One region of the Streptomyces sp. NPDC016562 genome, then DNA from elsewhere that is predicted to be linked to it. Evidence: predicted binding sites of a transcription regulator. Region 1 holds the regulator's gene; the other holds the start of a gene.
What was found. The regulator HrcA, encoded in region 1, represses chaperone genes, less so after heat shock. The targets are predictions, from matches to a motif close to TTNGCACTCNGNNNNNCNGAGTGCNAA.
Positions count from the first base shown of each region.

Region 1 (11,864 bases):
TGCGGGGGCTCCTCGTCGTCCTTCGTCGGCGGACGGAGCTCGTCCATCGGGAAGGACATGACGTCGGTGGGGCCGGGCAGGTCCATCCACTGGATGTGGAGCTGCTCCATCGCCGCCTCGTCGACGACGATGACGGAGAGCTCCGAGAGCGGGTGGATCCGCATCCGGGTGAGCGCGTAGCGGGCGATGTCGAGGATCGCCTGCTCGTCGACCTCGGTTCCGGACTCGTTGTTGACGTCGATCGACATGGTGCGCTGAGCTCTACTTCCGCTGATGGCCGTTCGGGGCCGGCTGGCTGTCGTCGTACTTCTCGTACGCGTCGACGATACGGCCGACCAGCTTGTGGCGGACGACATCCTCGGACGTGAGCCGCGAGAAGTGGATGTCGACCACCCCGTCGAGGATCTCCTGGACCTGGCGCAGACCGCTCTTGGCGCCACCCGGCAGGTCGATCTGCGTGACGTCACCGGTCACGACGATCTTCGAGTCGAAGCCGAGCCGGGTCAGGAACATCTTCATCTGCTCGGCGGTGGTGTTCTGCGCCTCGTCGAGGACGACGAAGGCGTCGTTCAGGGTGCGGCCCCGCATGTAGGCCAGCGGGGCCACCTCGATCGTGCCCGCGGCCATCAGGCGGGGGATCGAGTCCGGGTCGATCATGTCGTGCAGCGCGTCGTAGAGCGGGCGCAGGTACGGGTCGATCTTGTCGAAGAGGGTGCCCGGCAGGAAGCCGAGCCGCTCCCCCGCCTCCACCGCGGGACGGGTCAGGATGATGCGGCTGACCTGCTTGGACTGCAGCGCCTGGACCGCCTTGGCCATGGCGAGGTAGGTCTTGCCCGTACCGGCGGGACCGATGCCGAAGACGATCGTGTTCTTGTCGATCGCGTCGACGTACCGCTTCTGGTTGAGGGTCTTGGGCCGGATGGTGCGGCCACGGCTGGAGAGGATGTTCTGGGTGAGCACCTCGGCGGGCGTCTCGTCCGGGCCGTTGCCGTTCTCACTCGCCTTGAGCATGGCGATCGAGCGTTCCACTGCGTCCTCCGTCATCGGCTGCCCGGTGCGGAGCACCAGCATCATCTCGTCGAACAGGCGCTGGATCAGGGCGACTTCCGACGCCGCACCGATCGCGCTGACCTGATTGCCCCGAACATGGATGTCGGCCTTCGGAAAGGCCTTCTCGATCACGCGCAACAGCGCGTCACCCGAACCGAGCACGGTCACCATCGGGTGCGTGGCGGGCACGGTGAAGTGGGCTCGCGCCTGCCCCGGCGCTGGGGGTCCCCCCTCGCCCTCGGGGCGCTGGGGGAGAATCTGGGCTGTCGGTGTCTGAGTCATGGGCCGGCACTGTGGCCTGCACATACCTCCCGCTGAGGGGCCGCGCCGTTCGACGACCTCCGGAGTACCAAGCCTACGTCTCCGCGGCCGCATCCCCGAGAGGTTTTCGCCTCCGTGGAACCAGGGGTCACGCAGAGTGCCGGAAGCCGATGGTCGGCACCGCCCGGCGGCGCGCGGCCGGGGTCGAGCCCGGCGGGATCAGGTCGTCCAGGAAGCCGTAGCGGCCGTGCAGCGCCTCGGGGGCGGCCCGCCACCAGTGGGCCACCTCGGGCCAGCCGGGGGCAGACAGGGAGCCGCCGAACTCCTGGACCGACAGGGCCGCCGTCAGCCCGGCGAAGGCCAGCCGGTCCGCGAGCGGCCAGCCCGCCAGGGTGCCGGTGAGGAAGCCCGCCACGTACACGTCCCCCGCGCCCGTCGGGTCCAGCTCGTCCACGATGATCCCCGGGACCTCGGCCGTCTCCCCCGTCCGCCCGTCCACCGCGTACGAGCCTTCGGCGCCCATGGTCACCACCGCGATGGGGACCTTGCGCGCCAGCGCCCGGGCCGCCGCCCGCGGGCAGTCGGTCCGCGTGTAGCGCATGGCCTCGCCCGCGTTCGGCAGGAAGGCCTCGCAGTGCTCCAGGTCGGCCAGGGCCCCCAGGTCCCACCGCCCGCTCTCGTCCCAGCCCACGTCGGCGAAGACGCGCGAGCCCCGCCGGGCGGCCTCGCCGATCCACTCCTCGCCGCGGCCGGGCCCCAGCGAGGCCACGGCGGCGCGGGCTCGGGGCGGGCACTGGGGGAAGGGGCCGGGGCCCGCCGGGGGCGGGGCCTCGTGGCCGTGCGAGACCATCGTGCGCTCGCCCTCGTAGGCCATCGAGACCGTGACGGGGCTGTGCCAGCCGGGGATGGTCCGCGACATGGACAGGTCGATGCCCTCGCCCTGTTCGAGGGCGTCCCAGCAGTACTCGCCGTAGTGGTCGTCCCCGAAGGCCGCGGCCAGCGAGGTGCGCAGGCCCAGGCGGGCCAGGGCGGTGGCCATGTTGGCGACGCCGCCGGGGCTGGAGCCCATGCCGCGCGCCCAGGACTCCGTACCGCGTACCGGCGCGGAGTCCAGGCCCGTGAAGATGATGTCGAGGAAGACCGTGCCGGTCAGGAAGACGTCGCAGCCCGGTTCCTGGGGATCGCGCAGCGGACCGAGCGGGTCCACCGCGGGTGAGCGGCTGTCGTCGTCCTTACTGGTCACGTCTACTCCCCGATGGGTTTCCGGCGGAAAGCTGCCAGCCCTGCCCACGCGCGACAGGACCAAACCCAGTGTGGCCCAGATCACCCACCGGTCCAGCCGTCGGCGTGCCGGGGACCGGGCCCGCCGGGGGGCGGCGCCCAGGCGGCCGCCGTCGCCCGGCTTCGGCCCGGCCTCAGCCCCGCTTCGGCAGCGGTACGCGCACCAGGTCCGCGGCCACCGTGAGCTCGCCCTCGTAGCCCGCCGCGCGGGCCTGGCGCTCGAACTCCGCCGGGTCGGTGTAACGCTGCGAGAAGTGCGTCAGCACGAGGTGGCGCACCCCCGCGTCCCGCGCGACGCGCCCCGCCTGGCCCGCGGTGAGGTGGCCGTGGTCGGTGGCGAGCCGCTCGTCCTCGTCGAGGAAGGTCGACTCGATCACCAGCATGTCGCACCCCTCGGCGAGTGCGTCCACGCCGGGGCACAGCCGGGTGTCCATGACGAACGCGAACCGCTGGCCGGGCCTCGGCTCGCTCACCTCGTCGAGGGTGACCTCACCGAGCCGGCCCTCGCGCTGGATCCGGCCCACGTCGGGCCCCTTGATCCCGTGCCGGGCGAGCAGCTCCGGCACCATGCGCCGCCCGTCGGGCTCGGTGATCCGGTAGCCGAAGGACTCCACCGGGTGCGAGAGCAGCCGCGCCTCCAGGACGTACGAGGGCCCGTGCGCCAGCTCCCCGTCCCGGGTCACCGGTTCCTCGCGCAGCGGCACGGTCTCCCGGTAGGCCGTGGCGTACCGCAGCCGGTCGAAGAACTTCTGCCCGGAGGCCGGGTAGTGCGCGGTGACGGGGTGCGGGACCTGGTCGAGGTTGATCCGCTGGATCACCCCGGCGAGGCCGAGGCTGTGGTCACCGTGGAAGTGGGTGATGCAGATCCGGTTGATGTCGTGCGCGGCCACCCCGGCGCGCAGCATCTGGCGCTGGGTGCCCTCGCCCGGGTCGAAGAGGATGCCCTCGCCGTCCCAGCGCAGGAGGTAGCCGTTGTGGTTGCGGTGGCGGGTGGGCACCTGACTCGCGGTGCCCAGGACCACGAACTCGCGTACGGACACGTCCGTCTAGCCGGGGGGCCACTGGAGGCCGCGGCCCCCGAGGACGTGCAGGTGCGCGTGGAAGACGGTCTGGCCGGCGCCGGCGCCGGTGTTGAAGATGACCCGGTAGCCGTGGTCGTCGATCTTCTCGTCGGCGGCGATCCGCCCGGCCTCGGTCAGTATGTCGGCGACGACGCCCGGCTCGGCGGCGGCCAGGGAGGCCGCGTCGGGGTAGTGCGCCTTGGGGATGACGAGCACGTGCGTGGGCGCCTGCGGGTTGATGTCCCGGAAGGCGAGCGTGGTCTCGCTCTCCCGGACCACGTCCGCGGGGACCTGCCCCTCGACGATCTTGCAGAACAGGCAGTCGGCCTGCGGTTCCCCGGCCATTGCTTCGCCTTCCGTGACGTTGATCGGTTCGGGCATCGTATCCAGCGGGCGCTGGCGCGGGCGTCCCATTCCCAGCAGCGGGTCAGGACCGGCGGGTCAGGACCAACGGGTCAGGACCAGCGGCCCGTGCGGGCCAGGAGGACAGCCGTGGCGGCCGTCCCCGCCGTGGAGGTGCGCAGGACGGAGCGGCCCAGGCGGTACGGGCGGGCGCCCGCCTCGGCGAAGACGGCCAGTTCCTCCGGGGAGACCCCGCCCTCCGGACCGACCACGAGCACCACGGAGCCGCTCTGCGGGAGCTCGGCCGTGGCCAGGGCCCCGGAGGGGGTGTCGCGGTCCTCGTGGAGCACCATCGCCAGGTCGGCGCCCGCCAGCAGCGCCGCCACCTGCTTGGTGGACATGGCCTCGGCCACCTCCGGGAAACGCACCCGGCGGGACTGCTTGCCCGCCTCCCGGGCCGTGGCCCGCCACTTCGCCAGGGACTTGGCCCCCCGGTCGCCGCGCCACTGCGTGATGCAGCGCGAGGCCTGCCAGGGCACGATCGCGTCCACGCCCGTCTCGGTCATCGTCTCGACGGCCAGCTCGCCGCGGTCCCCCTTGGGCAGGGCCTGGACCACCGTGATGCGGACCTGCGGCTCCGGTTCCCGTCCGGCCGAGGAGACGGCCACGACCAGCCGGTCCTTGCCCTCCGCGGCCTTCACGACGGCCTCGGCCCAGCCGCCGCGACCGTCCGTGAGGACCACCGCCTCGCCCGGGTTCAGCCGTTTCACGGACACCGCGTGCCGGCCCTCCGGACCGTCCAGGACGAACTCCGGTCCCGCCGGGACCTCCTCGACCACGAACACCGGGGCCGTCATGACGCACTCCTCATCTGCCTGCTCTTCAACGTGCTCTGCGCCTCGGCCAGTTCGGCCGCCAGCACCTCCACCAGCTCCCCGGCCGGCAGCGCCCGCGCCAGCCGGTGGCCCTGGCCCGCCCACAGGGCCATGCCCTGCGCGTCCCTGGCCGCGGCGGCCGCCTTGCGCAGCCCCGAGGTCAGGTGGTGGACCTGCGGGTAGGCGGCCGGGGCGTACGGCCCGTGCTCGCGCATGAAGCGGTTCACCAGCCCCCGCCCCGGTCGGCCGGAGAAGGCCCGGGTCAGCTCGGTGCGGACGAACAGCGGATCCGTCAGCGCCTTCTTGTGCTCCGGGGCGGCGCCCGACTCCGGGCAGGCCAGGAAGGCCGTCCCCAGCTGCGCCGCCTCCGCGCCCGCCGCCAGCAGCGCCGCGATCTGCGCGCCCCGCATCAGGCCGCCCGCGGCGATGATCGGGAGGGCCACGGCCTCCCGTACCTGCGCCACCAGCGCGAGGAGGCCCACGGCGGCCGTGCCGTCGGCCTGCGGGTCGTCGCGGTGGGTGCCCTGGTGACCGCCGGCCTCGACGCCCTGGACGCAGACGGCGTCGGCGCCGGCCTGCTGGACGGTACGGGCCTCGTCGTCGGAGGTCACCGTGACGACCGTGTACGTACCGGCCTTGCGCAGGGCGGCGAGGGTCGCGGAGGAGGGACAGCCGAAGGTGAAGGAGACGACCGGGACCGGGTCTTCGAGGAGGATGGCGAGCTTGGCGTCGTAGCCGTCGTCGCTGGTGCCGATGATCTCCTCGTCGGCGAGGGAGATCCCGTACCAGCTCGCCTCCCCCGCCAGCTGCCCGCGGTACGCCTCGACGGCGGCCGGGTCCACGTAACCGGTCTGCGGCATGAAGAGGTTGACGCCGAAGCGGCGCCGGGTCAGCGCCCGCAGCTGCTTGATCTCCTGGTACATCCCGTCGGCGGTCTTGTAGCCGCCGGCCAGGAAGCCCAGTCCGCCCGCCTCGCACACGGCCGCGGCCAGCTGCGGGCCGGAGCCGCCGCCCGCCATGGGTGCCTGCACGATCGGGTGGGGGGAGAGACCGTTCGGTGCCGTGGACATGGACATGGACTGCATCGTGCCATGTCCCGCTCAGCGGACCGAATCACGGCATTCGCCTGGCATAGTCCGCTTCCCCAGCTGGCGGAGGACTCCCCTCCGGTCCACCTCCGGCCCTCGTCCGGCCGGCTCCGGCCCGATGCGACGAGCCCGGCCCGGGGAATCCCCGGGCCGGGCTCGTGGCGGTGCTCGCGGGCCGGTCAGCGGCCGTTGAACGCGTCCTTCAGGCGGCTGAACAGCCCCTGCTGACCCGGCGCGAACTGCCCGGTGGGCCGCTCCTCGCCGCGCAGCTTCGCCAGCTGGCGCAGCAGGTCCTCCTGCTGGGCGTCCAGCTTGCTCGGGGTGGTGACCTCGACGTGGACGATCAGGTCGCCGCGTCCGCCCCCGCGCAGGTGGGTCACGCCGCGCCCGTGCAGCGGGATCGCCTGGCCGGACTGGGTGCCGGGCCGGATGTCGATCTCCTCCAGCCCGTCCAGCGTCTCCAGCGGGCACTTGGTGCCCAGTGCGGCCGCCGTCATGGGGATGGTCACCGTGCAGTGCAGGTCGTCCCCGCGCCGCTGGAACGTCGGGTGCGGCAGCTCGTGGATCTCCACGTACAGGTCGCCGGCGGGGCCGCCGCCGGGGCCGACCTCGCCCTCGCCCGCGAGCTGGATGCGGGTGCCGTTCTCGACACCGGCCGGGATCTTGACCGTGAGGCTGCGGCGGGAGCGGACCCGGCCGTCGCCCGCGCACTCGGGGCACGGGGTCGGGACGACGGTGCCGAAGCCCTGGCACTGCGGGCAGGGGCGCGAGGTCATGACCTGGCCCAGGAAGGACCGGGTGACCTGCGAGACCTCACCGCGGCCGCGGCACATGTCGCAGGTCTGCGCCGAGGTACCGGGCGCCGCGCCCTCGCCGGAGCAGGTGGTGCAGACGATGGCCGTGTCGACCTGGATGTCCTTGGTGGTCCCGAAGGCCGCCTCGTCCAGTTCCAGGTCGAGGCGGATCATGGCGTCCTGGCCGCGCCGGGTCCGCGAGCGCGGGCCGCGCTGCGAGGACTGGCCGAAGAAGGCGTCCATGATGTCGGAGAAGTTGCCGAAGCCACCCGCCCCGAAACCGCCCGCGCCGCCGCCACCGCCGGAGGCGGACAGCGGGTCGCCGCCGAGGTCGTAGACCTGCTTCTTCTGGGCGTCCGAGAGCACCTCGTAGGCCGCGTTGATCTCCTTGAAGCGCTCCTGCGTCTTCGGGTCCGGATTCACGTCCGGGTGGAGTTCACGCGCGAGGCGCCGGAAGGCCTTCTTGATCTCGTCCTGCGATGCGTCGCGGCGCACGCCGAGAACGGCGTAGTAGTCCGTGGCCACTTACGACTCCGCCAGGATCTGTCCGACGTAACGTGCCACTGCGCGTACCGCTCCCATCGTTCCGGGGTAGTCCATGCGGGTCGGTCCGACCACGCCGAGTTTGGCGACTGTTTCGCCGCCCGAACCGTAACCGACCGAGACGACGGACGTGGAGTTCAGTCCCTCGTAGGCATTCTCATGCCCGATCCGTACGGCCATTCCCGACTCGTTGGCCTCGCCCAGCAGCTTGAGGAGCACGACCTGCTCCTCCAGCGCTTCGAGCACCGGCCTGATCGTCAGGGGAAAATCGTGTCCGAAGCGGGTGAGATTGGCGGTACCGCCGATCATCAGCCGCTCCTCCGCTTCCTCGACCAGGGTTTCGAGGAGGGTCGACAGCACCGTGGAAACGGTGCCGCGGTCCTCGGCCTCGAAGGATTCCGGAAGGTCCTGGACGAGGGGCGGCACATCGGTGAAACGCCGGCCGACGACGCGGCTGTTGAGCCGGGCGCGCAGGTCGGCCAGCGAGGTCTCGCTGAAGGGGCTCGGACAGTCGATCAGCCGCTGCTCGACGCGGCCGGTGTCCGTGATCAGTACGAGCATCAGGCGCGCGGGAGCCAGCGAGAGCAGCTCCACGTGCCGCACGGTCGACCGGGTCAGGCTCGGGTACTGGACGACGGCGACCTGCCGGGTGAGCTGCGCGAGCAGCCGCACCGTGCGCCCGACGACGTCGTCGAGGTCGACCGCGCCGTCGAGGAAGTTCTGGATGGCCCGCCGCTCGGGCGTCGACAGCGGCTTGACCCCCGCCAGCCGGTCGACGAAGAGGCGGTAGCCCTTGTCGGTGGGGATCCGGCCGGCGCTGGTGTGGGGCTGGGCGATGTAGCCCTCCTCCTCCAGCACGGCCATGTCGTTGCGCACGGTGGCGGGCGAGACTCCGAGCCGGTGCCGCTCGGTGAGCGCCTTGGAGCCGACCGGCTCCTCCGTCCCGACGTAGTCCTGGACGATGGCGCGCAGCACTTCGAGTCTGCGTTCGCTGAGCATGCGCACACCTCCAGCTGTGGTCCGTTGCCGTGTACGGCCGTGGTCGTTACTGCCGTGGTCGTTGGCACTCTGGGCGTTCGAGTGCCAGACATCCCCCGCTCAGTGTACGGCCGGGCGGTGAGCCCCTGGCAAGGGAGGCCCGCCAGGTAGCGTCGCCGTATGGACGTGCATTGGGAAGAGGCGGGCTGGGAACGGCTGACCGGACGGGCCGGCCGGCGACGGCTCCCGGTGTGGGACTGCACGGTGGGACTGGTGGTGGGGGACGATTCGGTGCTCCTCGTCGATCCCGGTTCGTGCGTCCGGGAGGGCGCGCAGGTGCGGGCCGAGGCCGAGCGTCTGACGGGTCGGCGCGTGACCCATATCGCATTCACGCACGGCCATTTCGATCACGTCCTGGGCGCGGCGGCCTTCTCCGGGGCCGAGGTGTTCGGGGCGGTCGGACTGGCCGCGCTGCTGTCGGCGGACCGCGACGGGCTGCGGGCGGACGCGGTGCGCCACGGGCTGGCGCCGGCGGAGGCCGCCGAGGCGGTGGACCTGCTGGTGGCGCCCGGGCATCCGGTGTCGGGTGAGTGGACGCTGGAGCTGGGCGGGGTGCAGGTGCTGCTGGCCAATGTGGGGCCCGGGCACACCGGTCACGACCTGGCCGTCTTCGTGCCGGGCGAGCGCGAGGTGGTGTTCTGCGGGGACCTGGTGGAGGAGTCGGGCGAGCCCTTGGCGGGCCCGGACGCGGTGCCCGGCCAGTGGCCCGCCGCCCTGGACCGGCTGCTGTCGCTGGGCGGGGACGACGCGCTGTACGTACCGGGTCACGGTGCGGTGGTCGGGGCGGACTTCGTGCGTGCGCAACGCGCCACACTGGCGGATCGTTTCGGCGTGTCGGGGGCATGACGCCCGCGGCTCTCCTAGTGTCGGCCGGATGCGCGAGTACTCCCCCGACCTGACCCCGCAGTGGAAGCGACCCGCGGCCGTGCCGCAGGTGCCGGCCGAGCCCGACCTGGTGGTCGAGGTGGCGGGTACGGACTTCTGCGGCGCGGTGGTGGCCTGCGAGGCGGGCACGGTGACCCTGGAGGACCGCTTCGGCAAGCGGCGGGTGTTCCCGATGGAGCCGCGGGGCTTCCTGCTGGAGGGCGCCGTCGTCACGCTGGTCCGCCCCTCCCGGGGCCCGTCCGCGCCCGCCCGTACGGCGTCCGGGTCGATCGCCGTGCCGGGCGCGCGGGCCCGGGTGGCCCGGGCGGGCCGGATCTACGTCGAGGGCCGGCACGACGCGGAGCTCGTGGAGCGGGTCTGGGGTGACGACCTGCGCATCGAGGGCGTCGTCGTGGAGTACCTGGAGGGCGTCGACGACCTCCCGGCGGTCGTGGCGGAGTTCGCCCCGGCCCCCGACGCCCGCCTGGGGGTCCTGGTCGACCACCTGGTGCCGGGCTCGAAGGAGTCCCGCATCGCGGCGTCGGTGACCTCGCCGGACGTGCTGGTCGTGGGCCACCCGTACGTGGACGTCTGGCAGGCCGTGAAGCCGTCCGCGCTGGGCATCGCGGCCTGGCCGGTGGTCCCGCGCGGCCAGGACTGGAAGACGGGCGTCTGCCGGGCCCTGGGCTGGCCGCAGAACACCGGGGCCGCCTGGCAGCACATCCTGTCCCGGGTGACCTCGTACCGCGATCTGGAGCCGACCCTGCTGGGCCGCGTCGAGGAACTCATCGACTTCGTGACGGCCCCATAAAGCCCTGTCGGCCGGGCAGGGCGTCAAGGCCGCTCCGGCACACGCTCACCTTCGGGTGACAGTCCGTGTACGGCGGACCACGCGGGGCAAGGGTGCTGATCATGATCACCACTGCCTCGTGGCGGCGCTTCGCCGTCGCCGCCGCGCTCGCCGCCGCCCTGCTCCCGTCCGCCTCCGCCCAGGCGGCCCCCGCGGCCTCCGCCGCGGCCGCCGCTCCGGCGAACTCCTGCCCGGTCGTCGAGGACCACCTCTTCGCCGCCGCCGACCAGCGGGCCGACCTGGACCGCATCACCCCGGCCCCCGCCTGGCGCACCGACTGCAGCCAGCTCTACCGCGCCGACAGCCGTCCGCCGTCGACCGTCTTCGAGGAGGGCTTCCACCCGAAGGACACGCTCACCGGGCAGTACGACATCGAGCAGTACGTCCTGGTCAACCAGCCCTCCCCGTACGTCTCCACGACCTACGACCACGACCTGTACAAGACGTGGTGGAAGAGCGGCTGGAACTACTACATCGACGCCCCCGGCGGGGTGGACGTCAACCGGACCATCGGCGACACCCACAAGTGGGCCTCCCAGGTGGAGGTCGCCTTCCCCGGTGGCATCGACCGTTCCTTCATCGTCGCGGTGTGCCCGGTCGACAAGGTGCGCAAGGTCGAGATCATGAACGAGTGCCAGGACAACCCGTACTACCGCCCCTGGCGCGAGAACTACCCGGGCTGAGCCCCGCCCCGGGACCTGGTCAGTCGACCAGGTCCCGGACCACCGCGTCGGCCAGCAGCCGCCCGCGCAGGGTCAGCACCGCCTGCCCGGCCTCGTACGGGCCGGGCTCCAGCAGTCCGTCCGCCAGGGCGCGGCGGGACGCCGCGAGCCCGGTGGGCGCGAGCAGCGACAACGGGACGCCGTCCACCAGGCGCAGCTCCAGCAGGATCCGCTCGACCCGCCGGTCCTCCTGCGAGAGCAGCTCGCGTCCGGCGCCCGGGGAGCGGCCCTCGGCCAGGGCGGCGGCGTACGCGCCGGGGTGCTTCACGTTCCACCAGCGCACCCCGCCCACGTGCGAGTGCGCTCCCGGTCCGGCGCCCCACCAGTCGGCGCCGCGCCAGTACAGCTCGTTGTGCAGGCAGCGCCCGGCCTGGGAGGTGGCCCAGTTCGAGACCTCGTACCAGGAGTAGCCGGCCTCGGCCATCACCGAGTCCGCGATCAGGTACCGGTCGGCGTGCACGTCGTCGTCCGTCATCGGGACCTCGCCGCGGCGGATCCGCCGCGCGAGCTGCGTGCCCTCCTCCACGATCAGCGCGTAGGCGCTGATGTGGTCGGGCCCGGCGCCCAGCGCCGCCGCGAGGGACTCCCGCCAGTCCTCGTCGGACTCGCCCGGGGTCCCGTAGATCAGGTCCAGGTTCACGTGCTCGAAGCCGGCCGCGCGCGCCTCGGCGACGCACTCCTGCGGCCGTCCCGGCGTGTGCGTGCGGTCGAGCACCTTCAGGACGTGCTGCTTGGCGCTCTGCATGCCGAAGGAGATCCGGTTGAAGCCACCGGCGCGCAGCTCGGCCAGGTAGGCCGGATTGACGGACTCCGGATTGGCCTCGGTGGTGATCTCGGCGTCCTCCGCCAGGCCGAACTCGTCCCGGATCGCCGCGAGCATCCGTACGAGGTCCACGGCGGGCAGCAGCGTCGGCGTGCCGCCGCCCACGAAGACGGTACGGACGGCCCTCGGGTCGTCGCCGAGCACCTTGCGGGCGAGGCGGACCTCGTCGATCAGGGTGTCGGCGTAGTTCTCCCGGGAGGCGAGCACACCGCCGGTGCCCCGCAGCTCGGTGGCCGTGTAGGTGTTGAAGTCGCAGTACCCGCAGCGCGTGG
Region 1 is NZ_JBIBRZ010000003.1:400,641-412,504, reverse strand. Features, by position in the region: gene ybeY (rRNA maturation RNase YbeY) at 1-248, opposite strand, end outside; gene ACF059_RS16960 (PhoH family protein) at 262-1,332, opposite strand; gene ACF059_RS16955 (PfkB family carbohydrate kinase) at 1,460-2,554, opposite strand; gene ACF059_RS16950 (ribonuclease Z) at 2,727-3,632, opposite strand; gene ACF059_RS16945 (histidine triad nucleotide-binding protein) at 3,639-3,998, opposite strand; gene ACF059_RS16940 (16S rRNA (uracil(1498)-N(3))-methyltransferase) at 4,109-4,852, opposite strand; gene ACF059_RS16935 (nitronate monooxygenase) at 4,849-5,940, opposite strand; gene dnaJ (molecular chaperone DnaJ) at 6,138-7,277, opposite strand; gene hrcA (heat-inducible transcriptional repressor HrcA) at 7,278-8,294, opposite strand; gene ACF059_RS16920 (MBL fold metallo-hydrolase) at 8,454-9,179, shown strand; gene ACF059_RS16915 (DUF3097 domain-containing protein) at 9,208-10,008, shown strand; gene ACF059_RS16910 (ADP-ribosyltransferase) at 10,110-10,730, shown strand; gene hemW (radical SAM family heme chaperone HemW) at 10,750-11,864, opposite strand, start outside.

Region 2 (11,864 bases), on a different contig from region 1:
CCGGCCGTCCAGCTGCTCGGCCACCTCCGCGACCAGGTGCGCCCGGATCACGGCGCCGTCGGGCTCGTAGAGCCAGCGGCCCACGGGACCGGCCTGCGGGTCGGGCAGCGGAGCGGTGGTGCGCAGGGCGCGCGGCCCGGGCAGGAGGGTGGCGCGCACGGTCCCGGGCGCGGTCCCGAACCAGAGCACGGCCTCCTTGACGTCCCCGTGGTCGGAGATCCACTCGGCCTCGGCCCCGTCCGGCACGGCCTCGTGCGGGATCCCGGGGGCGATCTTGATGGCGGCGTGCTTCGCCGTACGGGCGCTCTCCACGGCCCAGGACAGCGGCGGGGAGTACGACTCCGGATCGAAGATCCTCCCGCGGCCCCCGCGCCGGGCCGGGTCGATGAAGACGGCGTCGTAGTCGGAGGTGTCCACCTGCGTCACGTCCGCCTCCCTGACCTCGATCAGGTCCGCCAGGCCCAGGGCCTCGGCGTTGGCCCGTGCGACGGCGACGGTCAGCGGGTCGTGGTCCACCGCGAGCACCCGGATGCCCAGCCGTGCCAGCGCGAGGGCGTCTCCGCCGATGCCGCAGCACAGGTCGGCGACGCTGCGCACGCCGAGGTCCGCGAGCCGCCGGGCGCGGTACGAGGCCACGGAGGCGCGGGTGGCCATCTCACCGCCGCCGGGGGTGAAGTACATCCGGAAGGCGTCCTGCGGGCCGAACTTCGCCACCGCGCGCTGCCGCAGCCGGGCCTGGCCGAGCGCGGCCGAGACCAGCCCGGCGGGGTGCTCGCGGCGCAGCCGGGTGGCCACGGCCAGCTCCTGCGCGGGGTCGTAGTCGCGCAGCGAGTCCAGGAGGGCGCGGCCCTCGGAGGTGAGGAGGGCGGCGAAGTCTTCGGGGGTCACGGGTCCATTGTCGGCGACGGGGCGACGGGCGCTGTGGGCCACTCGAAGGAAGGTCGGGGCCCCCTCGCGGTGTCTTCCTGGGTGCCGGTGTGTCGGGTGCCAGGATGCGCAGCTATGCAGCTAGTAGGACAAAAGCAAGATAACGCGCAACAAGGTCACCGGTACGCGGCGGGTCCGCGCGGCCGGTTCGGGGTGGCCCTGGCCGCCCTGTTGGTCGCGGCCCTGGGGACGGCGTGCGGCTCCGGTGGGTCCGCGACGCCCGACAAGGCGCAGAAGGCGAAGGCCGGCCAGGGCGCGGAGGCGGCCGGCGCGGCCGGCGCGCTCAGCGCCGCCGAGAAGGCCAAGGCGGCCCAGCAGGCGCGCATCGCCGCGGCGAAGAAGTGGGGCCTGGCCAAGGTCCCGCTCAGCGCCCCGGCGGCGCCGAAGCACAAGCCCGAGATCACCACCCGCGACGGCTTCGAGGTGGAGGACCAGGAGGAGTACCCGCCGGTCTTCACCACCATCCCCACGGAGGACAAGGTCGTCTTCCTGACGATCGACGACGGGTCCGAGAAGGATCCCGAGTTCCTGAGGATGATGCGGGAACTGAAGATCCCGTACACGGCCTTCCTCAGCGACTACCTCGTCAAGGACAACTACCCGTACTTCAAGGACATGCAGGCCGCGGGCGTCACGCTGAACAACCACACGCTCAACCACCGCTACATGCCGGGCCTGTCGTACGAGAAGCAGCGCCAGGAGATCTGCGGCCAGCAGGACACCATCCAGAAGCAGTTCGGCAAGCGGCCGACCCTCTTCCGGCCGCCGTACGGCAACTACAACCAGGACACGCTGCGCGCAGCCAAGTCCTGCGGCATCAAGGCGGTTCCGCTGTGGAACGCCGAGGCGTTCACGAACCGGATGGACTACCGGGAGTGGGACCGCGATCTGCACCCCGGTGACATCATCCTCACGCACTTCCGCGGCAAGGAGGACTGGAAGGGCACGATGCCTGACATGATCCGTCATGTCATGAAGACCGTCACGGACAAGGGGTATGCCGTGGCTCGCCTGGAGGACTATCTGTGAAGTGCGCGCGCCGGTTGGTAGCCGGAACGCTGGCGGCCGGCGTGCTCGCGCTGTCCCTGACGGGGTGCGGGGACAGCGTGGAGCCCATCGAGCGACTGGGCCGCAAGGCGTCCCAGGAACCGTCGGGGGCCAAGGACCCGAAGGACTCGAAGGAGCCGAAGGGCGCCGCCACGCCGTCGGCGTCCGCGGCGTCGCCGGGGGCCGGCTCCGCCTCCGACGAGGCGTACAGGAAGTGGGGCCTGACGGCCCCCCTCGCGTACGCGCCCAAGCCCGCCCAGAAGCCGCAGATACCGAAGGCGGCCCCGGGCAAGGTGCCCGTGATAGACCGAATACCCGTGCCGCCCCAGGACAAGGTCGTCTTCCTGACCTTCGACGACGGCGCGGAGAAGGACCCCGAGTTCCTGAAGATGGCGGCCGACCTGAAGCTGCCGATCAGCATGTTCCTGACGGACAGTGTGGCCTCGTCGGACTACGGGCACTTCGAGAAGCTCCGCGACAACGGCTCGGCGAGCACCGTGAACAACCACACGCTGACGCACCCGAACCTGCGGACCCTGTCCTACGAGGGGCAGAAGAAGGAGATATGCGGCCAGCAGGACCGCCTGGAGAAGCGCTTCGGCCAGCGCCCGCCGCTCTTCCGCCCGCCGTTCGGCAACTACAACGACGACACCCTCCGGGCAGCCTCGGAGTGCGGGGTCTCGTCCCTGGTCCTGTGGCGGGTCTCGATGCAGATCAACGACTTCCAGTACGCCGCGGGCTCCACCCTCACGCCGGGCGACATCATCCTGGCCCACTTCCGCGGCCCCTCCGAGCTCAAGGGCTCGACGGAAACCCAGATGACGACCCGCATGCTCCAGCGCATCCAGGAACAGGGCTACCGGATAGGGCGCCTGGAGGACTACCTGTGAGGGCTACGGGTGAGGACTACCTGTAGGGCGCGGCTTCCGCGACCGGAAGCCCACCGGCCTGAAGCCCCCCGGCCGCCTCGCGGATGTCCGCCTCGCGTTGGCGCTCCGCGCTGTCGCTGATGCGCAGGAGCAGGGCGATCATGATCCAGTTCGCCAGGAGCGAGGAGCCGCCCTTCGCCAGGAAGGGCAGGGCCTTGCCCGTCAGGGGGATCAGGCCGGTGACGCCGCCCGCGACCACGAAGACCTGGAGGGCCAGCGCCGAGGCCAGGCCCACCGCCAGCAGTTTGCCGAAGGGGTCGCGCGCGCCGAGCGCCATGCGCAGCCCCCGCTGCACCAGGAGCGCGTAGAGGATCAGGACGGCCATGACCCCGGCCAGGCCGAGCTCCTCGCCCACCGTGGTCAGGATGAAGTCGCTGCGCCCGGCGAACGCGATCAACTCGGGGTGGCCCAGGCCCAGGCCGGTGCCCGAGACGCCGCCCGTGCCGAAGCTGAACAGCGCCTGCGCCGACTGGTCCGAGGTGACCCCCGGCGGCCGCACCTCCCAGTAGTACGAGAGCGGGTTCAGCCACGCCGCCACGCGCGCCTTGACGTGCGGCTCCGTCGAGCCGACCACGAAGGCGCCCACCGCGGCCATGAGCACGCCGCACACGATCCAGCCGGTGCGTTCGGTGGCCACGTACAGCATCACCACGAACACGCCGAAGAAGATCAGTGACGTGCCGAGGTCGCGTTCGAAGACCAGCACGAGCATCGAGACGACCCACACGGTGACGATCGGGCCGAGCTGGCGCATCGGGGGCAGGCGCACGCCCATGAACCTGCGGCCGGTCAGGGCGAGGGAGTCCCGGTGGACGACCAGGTATCCGGCGAAGAAGACCGCGATCATGATCTTCACGAACTCGCCGGGCTGGAGTGAGAAGCCGAAGAGTTTGATCCAGCGTTTGGCGCCGTAGGTGTCCGCGCCGAAGAAGGCCGGTGCGATCAGCAGCACCAGCGCGACGGCCATCGTGATGTAGATGAACCGTTGCAGCAGCCGGTGGTCGCGCAGCAGCGCCAGGACCAGGAGGCAGGCGGCGACCCCGACCACCGTCCACACCAGCTGTCCGGGGGCGTTCGCCTCCGAGTTGTAGCGCTCGATGTAGCCCTGGTCCAGGCGGTGCAGGAGCACCAGCCCGAGCCCGGACAGCAGCATGGCGAGCGGGAAGACCAGCGGATCCGCGTGGGCGGCGAAGCGGCGCACGCCCAAGTGCCCGACCAGCGACAGCAGGGTCATGCTGACGGCGAAGCCGGCGAGGTTCGGCGGGAGCTCGTCGTTCATGGCGAGGCCGGCGCCGGCGTGGCCGAGGACGGCGATGACGATGACGAAGGCCAGCAGGAGCGCCTCGGTGCGGCGTCGGGCGCCCGCCGGCGTCAGCGGTTTCAGGCCGCGCACGGGACACCGGGTCCGATCTGCTCGGCTATCAGCCGCTTTATCTTCATATTATCTACGACGCCGACACCCTCCCCATGGTTCCTTCCGGGGGTGAATTCGAACGCACGTACGCCATTTTCGGCGGCTCACCGGCGCGATCCGCGCAACGCCGACGGCGAGAATTGGCACTCCGCTTGACCGAGTGCTAATCGCCGGAATAGTGTCGCATCTGGCACTCGCCACTGGTGAGTGCCAACACAGCGACAGGCAGATCCGGCACCCGCGACGACGGATCGACCTGGTCGCCACCTCAGACAGTTAACCCCGGATCTCCGAAGGGGGAGGTCGGATCGTGACGACCACCAGCTCCAAGGTTGCCATCAAGCCGCTCGAGGACCGCATTGTGGTCCAGCCGCTCGACGCCGAGCAGACCACGGCCTCTGGCCTGGTCATCCCGGACACCGCGAAGGAGAAGCCCCAGGAGGGCGTCGTCCTTGCGGTGGGCCCGGGCCGCTTCGAGGACGGCCAGCGTCTCCCGCTGGACGTCAACGTCGGCGACATCGTGCTCTACAGCAAGTACGGCGGCACCGAAGTGAAGTACAGCGGCGAGGAGTACCTCGTCCTCTCGGCCCGCGACGTGCTCGCGATCGTCGAGAAGTAAGTCACTTCTCCAGTTTTGCTTTGAGCTACGCCCCTGGTCACCCCTGCTGATGCCGGGCGGCGAGGGGCGTAGTTCGTTCTAGGCGGTCGCGGTGAGCGGCCGGGGATCGCAACGAGAGGGCTAACCGCTCCCATGCCGAAGATTCTTAAGTTTGACGAGGACGCCCGTCGCGCCCTCGAGCGCGGCGTCAACAAGCTTGCCGACACGGTCAAGGTGACGATCGGCCCCAAGGGCCGCAACGTCGTCATCGACAAGAAGTTCGGCGCGCCCACCATCACCAACGACGGTGTCACCATCGCCCGCGAGGTCGAGCTGGACGACCCGTACGAGAACCTGGGCGCGCAGCTCGTGAAGGAGGTGGCGACCAAGACCAACGACATCGCGGGTGACGGCACCACCACCGCCACCGTGCTGGCCCAGGCGCTGGTCCGCGAGGGTCTGCGCAACGTCGCCGCGGGTGCCTCCCCGGCCGCCCTGAAGAAGGGCATCGACGCCGCGGTCAAGGCCGTGTCCGAGGAGCTCCTCGCGACCGCCCGCCCGATCGAGGACAAGTCCGACATCGCCGCCGTGGCCGCGCTCTCCGCGCAGGACGCCCAGGTCGGCGAGCTCATCGCCGAGGCGATGGACAAGGTCGGCAAGGACGGTGTCATCACCGTCGAGGAGTCCAACGCCTTCGGCCTGGAGCTGGAGTTCACCGAGGGCATGGCCTTCGACAAGGGCTACCTCTCCCCGTACATGGTCTCCGACCAGGAGCGTATGGAGGCCGTCCTCGACGACCCGTACATCCTGATCAACCAGGGCAAGATCTCCTCGATCCAGGACCTCCTGCCCCTGCTGGAGAAGGTCATCCAGGCCGGCGGCTCCCGCCCGCTGCTGATCATCGCCGAGGACGTCGAGGGCGAGGCGCTCTCCACCCTCGTCGTCAACAAGATCCGCGGCACCTTCAACGCGGTCGCCGTCAAGGCCCCCGGCTTCGGTGACCGCCGCAAGGCGATGCTCCAGGACATGGCCACCCTCACCGGTGCCACCGTCATCGCCGAGGAGGTCGGCCTCAAGCTCGACCAGGCCGGTCTGGACGTACTGGGCTCCGCCCGCCGCGTGACGATCTCCAAGGACGACACCACCATCGTCGACGGTGGCGGCAACTCCGAGGACGTCGCGGGCCGCGTCAACCAGATCAAGGCCGAGATCGAGTCCACCGACTCGGACTGGGACCGCGAGAAGCTGCAGGAGCGCCTGGCGAAGCTCGCCGGCGGCGTCTGCGTCATCAAGGTCGGCGCCGCCACCGAGGTGGAGCTCAAGGAGAAGAAGCACCGCCTCGAGGACGCCATCTCGGCGACCCGCGCCGCGGTCGAGGAGGGCATCGTCTCCGGCGGTGGCTCCGCCCTCGTCCACGCCGTCAAGGTCCTGGAGGGCAACCTCGGCCTGTCGGGCGACGAGGCCACCGGTGTCGCGGTCGTGCGCCGCGCCGCCGTCGAGCCGCTGCGCTGGATCGCCGAGAACGCCGGTCTCGAGGGGTACGTCATCACCTCGAAGGTCGCCGAGCTCGACAAGGGCCAGGGCTTCAACGCCGCCACCGGCGAGTACGGCGACCTGGTCAAGGCCGGCGTCATCGACCCGGTGAAGGTCACCCGCTCCGCGCTGGAGAACGCCGCTTCCATCGCCTCCCTGCTGCTCACGACCGAGACCCTGGTCGTCGAGAAGCCGGCGGAGGAAGAGGCCGACGCGGGCCACGGTCACGGTCACGGCCACAGCCACTGACGCTGTCGCCGCATAGCCGAAAGGCCCCCGTCCCGCCGTTTCGTACGGCGGGGCGGGGGCCTTCGCGTGGGCCGGGGGAGTGCGCGCTCAGGCGGGCATCTCGGTGATGCCCAGCTGGCGCATCACGCTCATGACGTCGTAGTTCCACCAGCCCTCGGCGAGCTGGCCGTCCTTGCAGCGGAAGGTCGTCGTGCCGGTCGTGCTGACCTTCTTGCCGGTCGGGGCCATGCCCATGAACTCGCCCGTGTGCGTGGCGTTCCACGTCCACAGGGTGGTGACGAAGTCGCCTTCGGCAATCTGCTGGTCCTTGGTGAAGGACATGTCGTCGAAGGCGGACCGCCACATGGTCAGGTCGGCCATGACGCTGTCGATCCCCTGGGCGTTGGGGTCGGCCTGGACGATGTCGTGGTCGACGTAGTCGGAGGCGAAGATCTCCTCGGCGGTCGCGCGGTCGCCCGTCATGGCGAGCTCGTCGAACATGCGGTCCACGAGCATCTTGTTGAGGTTCTCGTCGCGGACCACGTCCAGGTTGGTGAAGCTGGGCATCCCGTCACAGAGGGCCACCATCTCCTGGAACATCTTGTCCGTCTCCGGGAGCTGAGAGTTCTTCATGGCCTCTTCGTACGAGGGGAATTCGACCACGTCCACGTAGTGGTTCTCGTTCGCGCGGTCCCGGCCCACGATGCTGTGGGTGACGGTCCGCTTGCCCTGGCTCTGCGAGACGTACCGGTCGAGCAGCTGGTTGAGGTCGTCCTGCCGACTGGTCTTGTAATCGATGATCTGTACGAATGTCATGGCGTCTCCCGGGCTGGATGGGACACGTCCATTTTAGGGAGATATCACCCATTCGGCGGGTTGGGGGAGAGGACGGAGGGCCCGTACCGCTGCGCCCTCCTCCTGCGGCCCGTCCCGCTGCGGCCCCTCCTATTGCGGCCCGTACTTGCGGCCCGTGCGCGAGGTCATCCCGCCCAGCAGTCCGCGCGGCGTCAGCTTCACCACGCCCATCAGCGCCTTGTACCGCGGGTCCGGGACGGACACGGTCTTGCCTCGGGCCAGATCGGCCAAGGCCGCGGCCACCAGCTTGTCGGCGTCCAGCCACATCCAGCCGGGGATGTTGTCCGTGCCCATGCCGGCGCGCTCGTGGAACTCCGTGCGCACGAAGCCGGGGCACAGCGCCATCAGCCGCACCCCGGATCCGGACAGGTCCCGCGCCGCGCCCTGGGTGAACTGCACGACCCAGGCCTTGCTCGCCCCGTACGTACCGCGGGGTACGAAGGCGGCCACCGAGGCGACGTTGATGACGCCGCCCCGGCCGCGCGAGCGCATCGACCCGGTGGCCGCCGAGGTCAGCCGCAGCACCGCCTCGATGTGCACCTTCAGCATGGTCAGCTCGTCGGCCATGGGGACTTCGAGGTAGCGGCCCTTGTTGCCGAAGCCCGCGTTGTTGACCAGCAGGTCGACCGGGTGGGTGCGGTCGCCGAGGCGCTGCTCGACCGCCGCGATGCCCTCCTCCGTGGAGAGGTCGGCGGCCAGCACGTCGGCCTCGATGCCGTGCCGGTCGTGCAGTTCGGTGGCCTGTTCGCCGAGCCGCTTGGTGTCGCGCGCCACCAGCACGAGGTTGTGCCCCTGGGCGGCCAGCCGCCGGGCGAATGCGGCGCCGATGCCCGCCGTGGATCCCGTAATCAACGCAGTCGTCATAGGCGCAACCTAGACGAGTGAGATAACGGCGCTACCTCGCCCCGGCCTCGGCCCGGCACTTCTCCATGTACTGGCGCACGTGCTCGTGCGCCTCCGGCCGCATCGCCCCGCCCGCCGCCAGGGTGCGCGGCAGCAGCGAGCGCTCGGTGGTGAAGGCGCGGAACCACAGCTCCACGGTCACCTCGTGGTCCGGCCGGTGGATGACCTCGACGGGGTCGCCGGCCGCGATCGAGCCCTCCCGGATCACCCGCAGGTACGCGCCCGGACGGCCCTCCCGGGTGAACCGCTTGACCCAGCCGTCCTCGTTCAGGGCGCCCTGGAAGGTCCGGCAGGGGATGCGGGCCGACGCCACTTCGAGGACGACGTCGGCGCCGACCCGCCAGCGCTCGCCGAGCAGCGCGGTGTTCAGGTCGATGCCGGAGGTGGTGAGGTTCTCGCCGAAGATCCCGCCGGGCAGCTCGCGGCCGAGCTCGCGCTCCCAGCGGTCCAGGTCCTCGCGCGCGTACGCGTAGACGGCCTGGTGGTCGCCGCCGTGGAAGCGGCGGTCGCAGACGGCGTCGCCCTCCAGGCCGCTGCCGAGGCCGGTGGCCGTGGGGCCGGGGGAGACGACGCGGACCGGCCCGGGGACCGGGCGCTTGCCGATGCCCGTCGCCCCGCTCTCGGCGTCGGTGTAGTCCACGGCCGTGGCGCGGCCGATGTTCACGGAAATCAGATGCATGGTGCCCATGGGCATCACGGTAGGGTCCTTTCGACCCAAAGCGTTACAGAGGCATTCGTGCGACGGTCAAAGCAGGCCTTATGCTCGAAGGGTGATTGAGGCACGTCATCTCCGGGTACTGCGCGCTGTCGCCGGGACCGGATCCTTCTCAGCCGCCGCACGAGAGCTCGGCTGCACCCAGCCCGCCGTCTCCCAGCAGATGAAGGCGCTCGAACAGTCGGCCGGAACCCCGCTGCTGATCCGCACCGGCCGCGAGATGCGGCTGACCCAGGCCGGTGAGGCGCTGGTCCGGCACGCCGCCGGGATCCTGGCCGGGCTGACGGCCGCCGAGGAGGAGGTCGCCGCCATCGCCGGGCTGCGCGCCGGCCGGGTCCGGCTCGTGTCCTTCCCCAGCGGCAGCTCCACGCTGGTGCCCACCGCGCTCGCGGCCATGCGCGCCGAGCATCCGGGGACCCGCATCTCGCTGGTCGAGGCGGAGCCGCCGCGCTCGGTGGAGATGCTGCGCGAGGGCGACTGCGACCTGGCGCTGGCCTTCCGCTACGGCGGGGCGGCCGGATCCGCCGCCGAGTGGGACGACCTCGTGGTGCGGCCGCTGCTGACCGACCGTCTCATCGGGCTGGTCCCCGAGGGGCACCGGCTGGCCGGAGCCGCACGCGTGGGCATGGCGGAGCTCGCCGACGAGCCCTGGATCGCGGGCTGCCCGCGCTGCCGCCGCCATCTGGTGGAGGTGTGCGAGGGCGTCGGCTTCACCCCGCGCATCGACTTCGCCACCGACGACTACCCGGCGGTGGTCGGCCTGGTCGCCGCGGGCCTGGGCGTCGCGGTGCTGCCCGAGCTCGCGGTGGAGTCCGTACGGGCCAAGGGCGTGAGCACGGTCGCGGTGGAACCCGCCGTCGAGCGGGAGGTCGTGGCGCTGACCCTGCCGGACCTGGCCCGGGTGCCCGCCGTGGCCGCGACCCTGGCCGAGCTGGAGCGGGCCGGCGCGCGCTGACCGCGCGCGACGGGCCGCCCGGCCCCGCCCGGCAGGGCCGCGCGCGGTCACGCGCGGTCATTGCGGGTCACGCGGAGCCGCACGCACGGGCTGCGTTCGGCCGGACGGGTGAATTCAGGGACCGGGCGGCGACACGCCCGGGCGTGCGGAGGATTGCGGTCGATTGAGGAAACGTTCCTTCGGACGTTTCGAACAGGCGCTCAGTGCGGCGCGATCGGTCCGATCGCACTCGACGCGGGGATCAGGCGGTGCCGTGCGCGGCCCATCAGCTCCTCGCGCTCGTCCTCGGTGAGGCCGCCCCACACCCCGTAGGGCTCGCGGACGGCGAGTGCGTGCGCGGCGCATTCCGCACGCACCGGGCATCGCATGCAGACCTCTTTAGCCGAGGCCTCGCGCGCGCTCCTGGCCGCGCCCCGCTCGCCTTCCGGGTGGAAGAAGAGGGAGCTGTCGACCCCGCGGCAGGCAGCCAGCAGCTGCCAGTCCCACAGGTCGGCGTTCGGTCCGGGAAGGCGGGAGAAATCTGCCATGGGGAGTCCTCTTGGTGCCGGTACTGAGGCGGATACGGTCCATGTCTCCACACCTACTGTCCTAGTAGATGTAAATATGACTCATTCGGAATCTAGCCTCAGACATGCGCGGAAGGGAAGGAAAGCCGCCAAATAGGGCATAGCTCCAGATGGAGGACTGCTGGCTTGTGGCGCCGCCGTCGTGTTCGCTTCCTCACGTAGAGTGCCGAAGGTGTCCGTCCGACCCGTAACTCTTTCGAGTGACCATCGTTGAGAGTGCGAAGGCGGTTGAACCAATACGGTCTCGGACAGGTGTCCGGGGGCATCGACCGCACAGGTGACGATACGTACCAGCCTGGAGGCTCAAGGTGACGCGCATCAGCAGCTGCGGAGGGCGGTCATGACATCCGTCCTCGTCTGCGACGACTCCCCGCTTGCCCGAGAGGCGCTCCGTCGCGCGGTTGCCACCGTGCCCGGCGTCGAGCGTGTGACGACGGCTGCCAACGGCGAGGAAGTCCTCCGCCGCTGGGGTGCCGACCGCTCCGACCTGATTCTGATGGATGTACGGATGCCCGGGCTCGGCGGTGTGGAGACGGTCCGCCGTCTGCTCTCGGCCGACCCCGGCGCCCGCATCATCATGCTGACGGTCGCCGAGGACCTGGACGGCGTGGCCCTCGCGGTCGCCGCCGGCGCCCGGGGCTATCTGCACAAGGACGCCTCGCGCGCCGAACTGCGGGCCACGGTCACCCAGGCACTCGCCGACCCGACCTGGCGACTGGCCCCGCGCCGGCTCCGCTCGGCCGAGATGGGCGCCGCGCCCACGCTCACCGCGCGCGAGATCCAGGTCCTGGAGGGCATGAGTCACGGCCGGTCCAACGCGGAGATCGGGCGCGAGCTCTTCCTCTCCGAGGACACGGTCAAGACGCACGCCCGCCGGCTGTTCAAGAAGCTCGGCGCCTCCGACCGCGCACACGCCGTCGCGCTCGGTTTCCGCTGGGGCCTGGTCCGCTGACCTCCGGGTCGCGGCCGGGCCCGGCCCGGTCCGCCGCCCGCCGCGGACCGTCGAGAGCGGTCCCGTCCGCAGGCTGCGGACGGGGCGGCGCGCCGCCCTCGTATTCGGTGTAGCCCTGTCCCGCCGTACCCGGTGCGCACCCGGGGGTTGGCGGGGCACAATCCGGGGGACGTCTCGCTTCGTGCGCGATGCCGCATCCTTGAGGGTGTGGAGTCTCTCGGGGACTATTCGGCCGAGCGGGA
Region 2 is NZ_JBIBRZ010000008.1:66,262-78,125, reverse strand. Features, by position in the region: gene ACF059_RS27520 (methyltransferase domain-containing protein) at 1-930, opposite strand, end outside; gene ACF059_RS27515 (polysaccharide deacetylase family protein) at 1,003-1,956, shown strand; gene ACF059_RS27510 (polysaccharide deacetylase family protein) at 1,953-2,864, shown strand; gene ACF059_RS27505 (FtsW/RodA/SpoVE family cell cycle protein) at 2,881-4,296, opposite strand; gene groES (co-chaperone GroES) at 4,628-4,936, shown strand; gene groL (chaperonin GroEL) at 5,069-6,697, shown strand; gene ACF059_RS27490 (ester cyclase) at 6,785-7,492, opposite strand; gene ACF059_RS27485 (SDR family oxidoreductase) at 7,622-8,395, opposite strand; gene ACF059_RS27480 (MOSC domain-containing protein) at 8,427-9,113, opposite strand; gene ACF059_RS27475 (LysR family transcriptional regulator) at 9,205-10,104, shown strand; gene ACF059_RS27470 (WhiB family transcriptional regulator) at 10,305-10,631, opposite strand; gene ACF059_RS27465 (response regulator transcription factor) at 11,011-11,622, shown strand.
Region 2: the regulator HrcA is predicted to act here: its motif matches at 4,458-4,484, upstream of groES (co-chaperone GroES).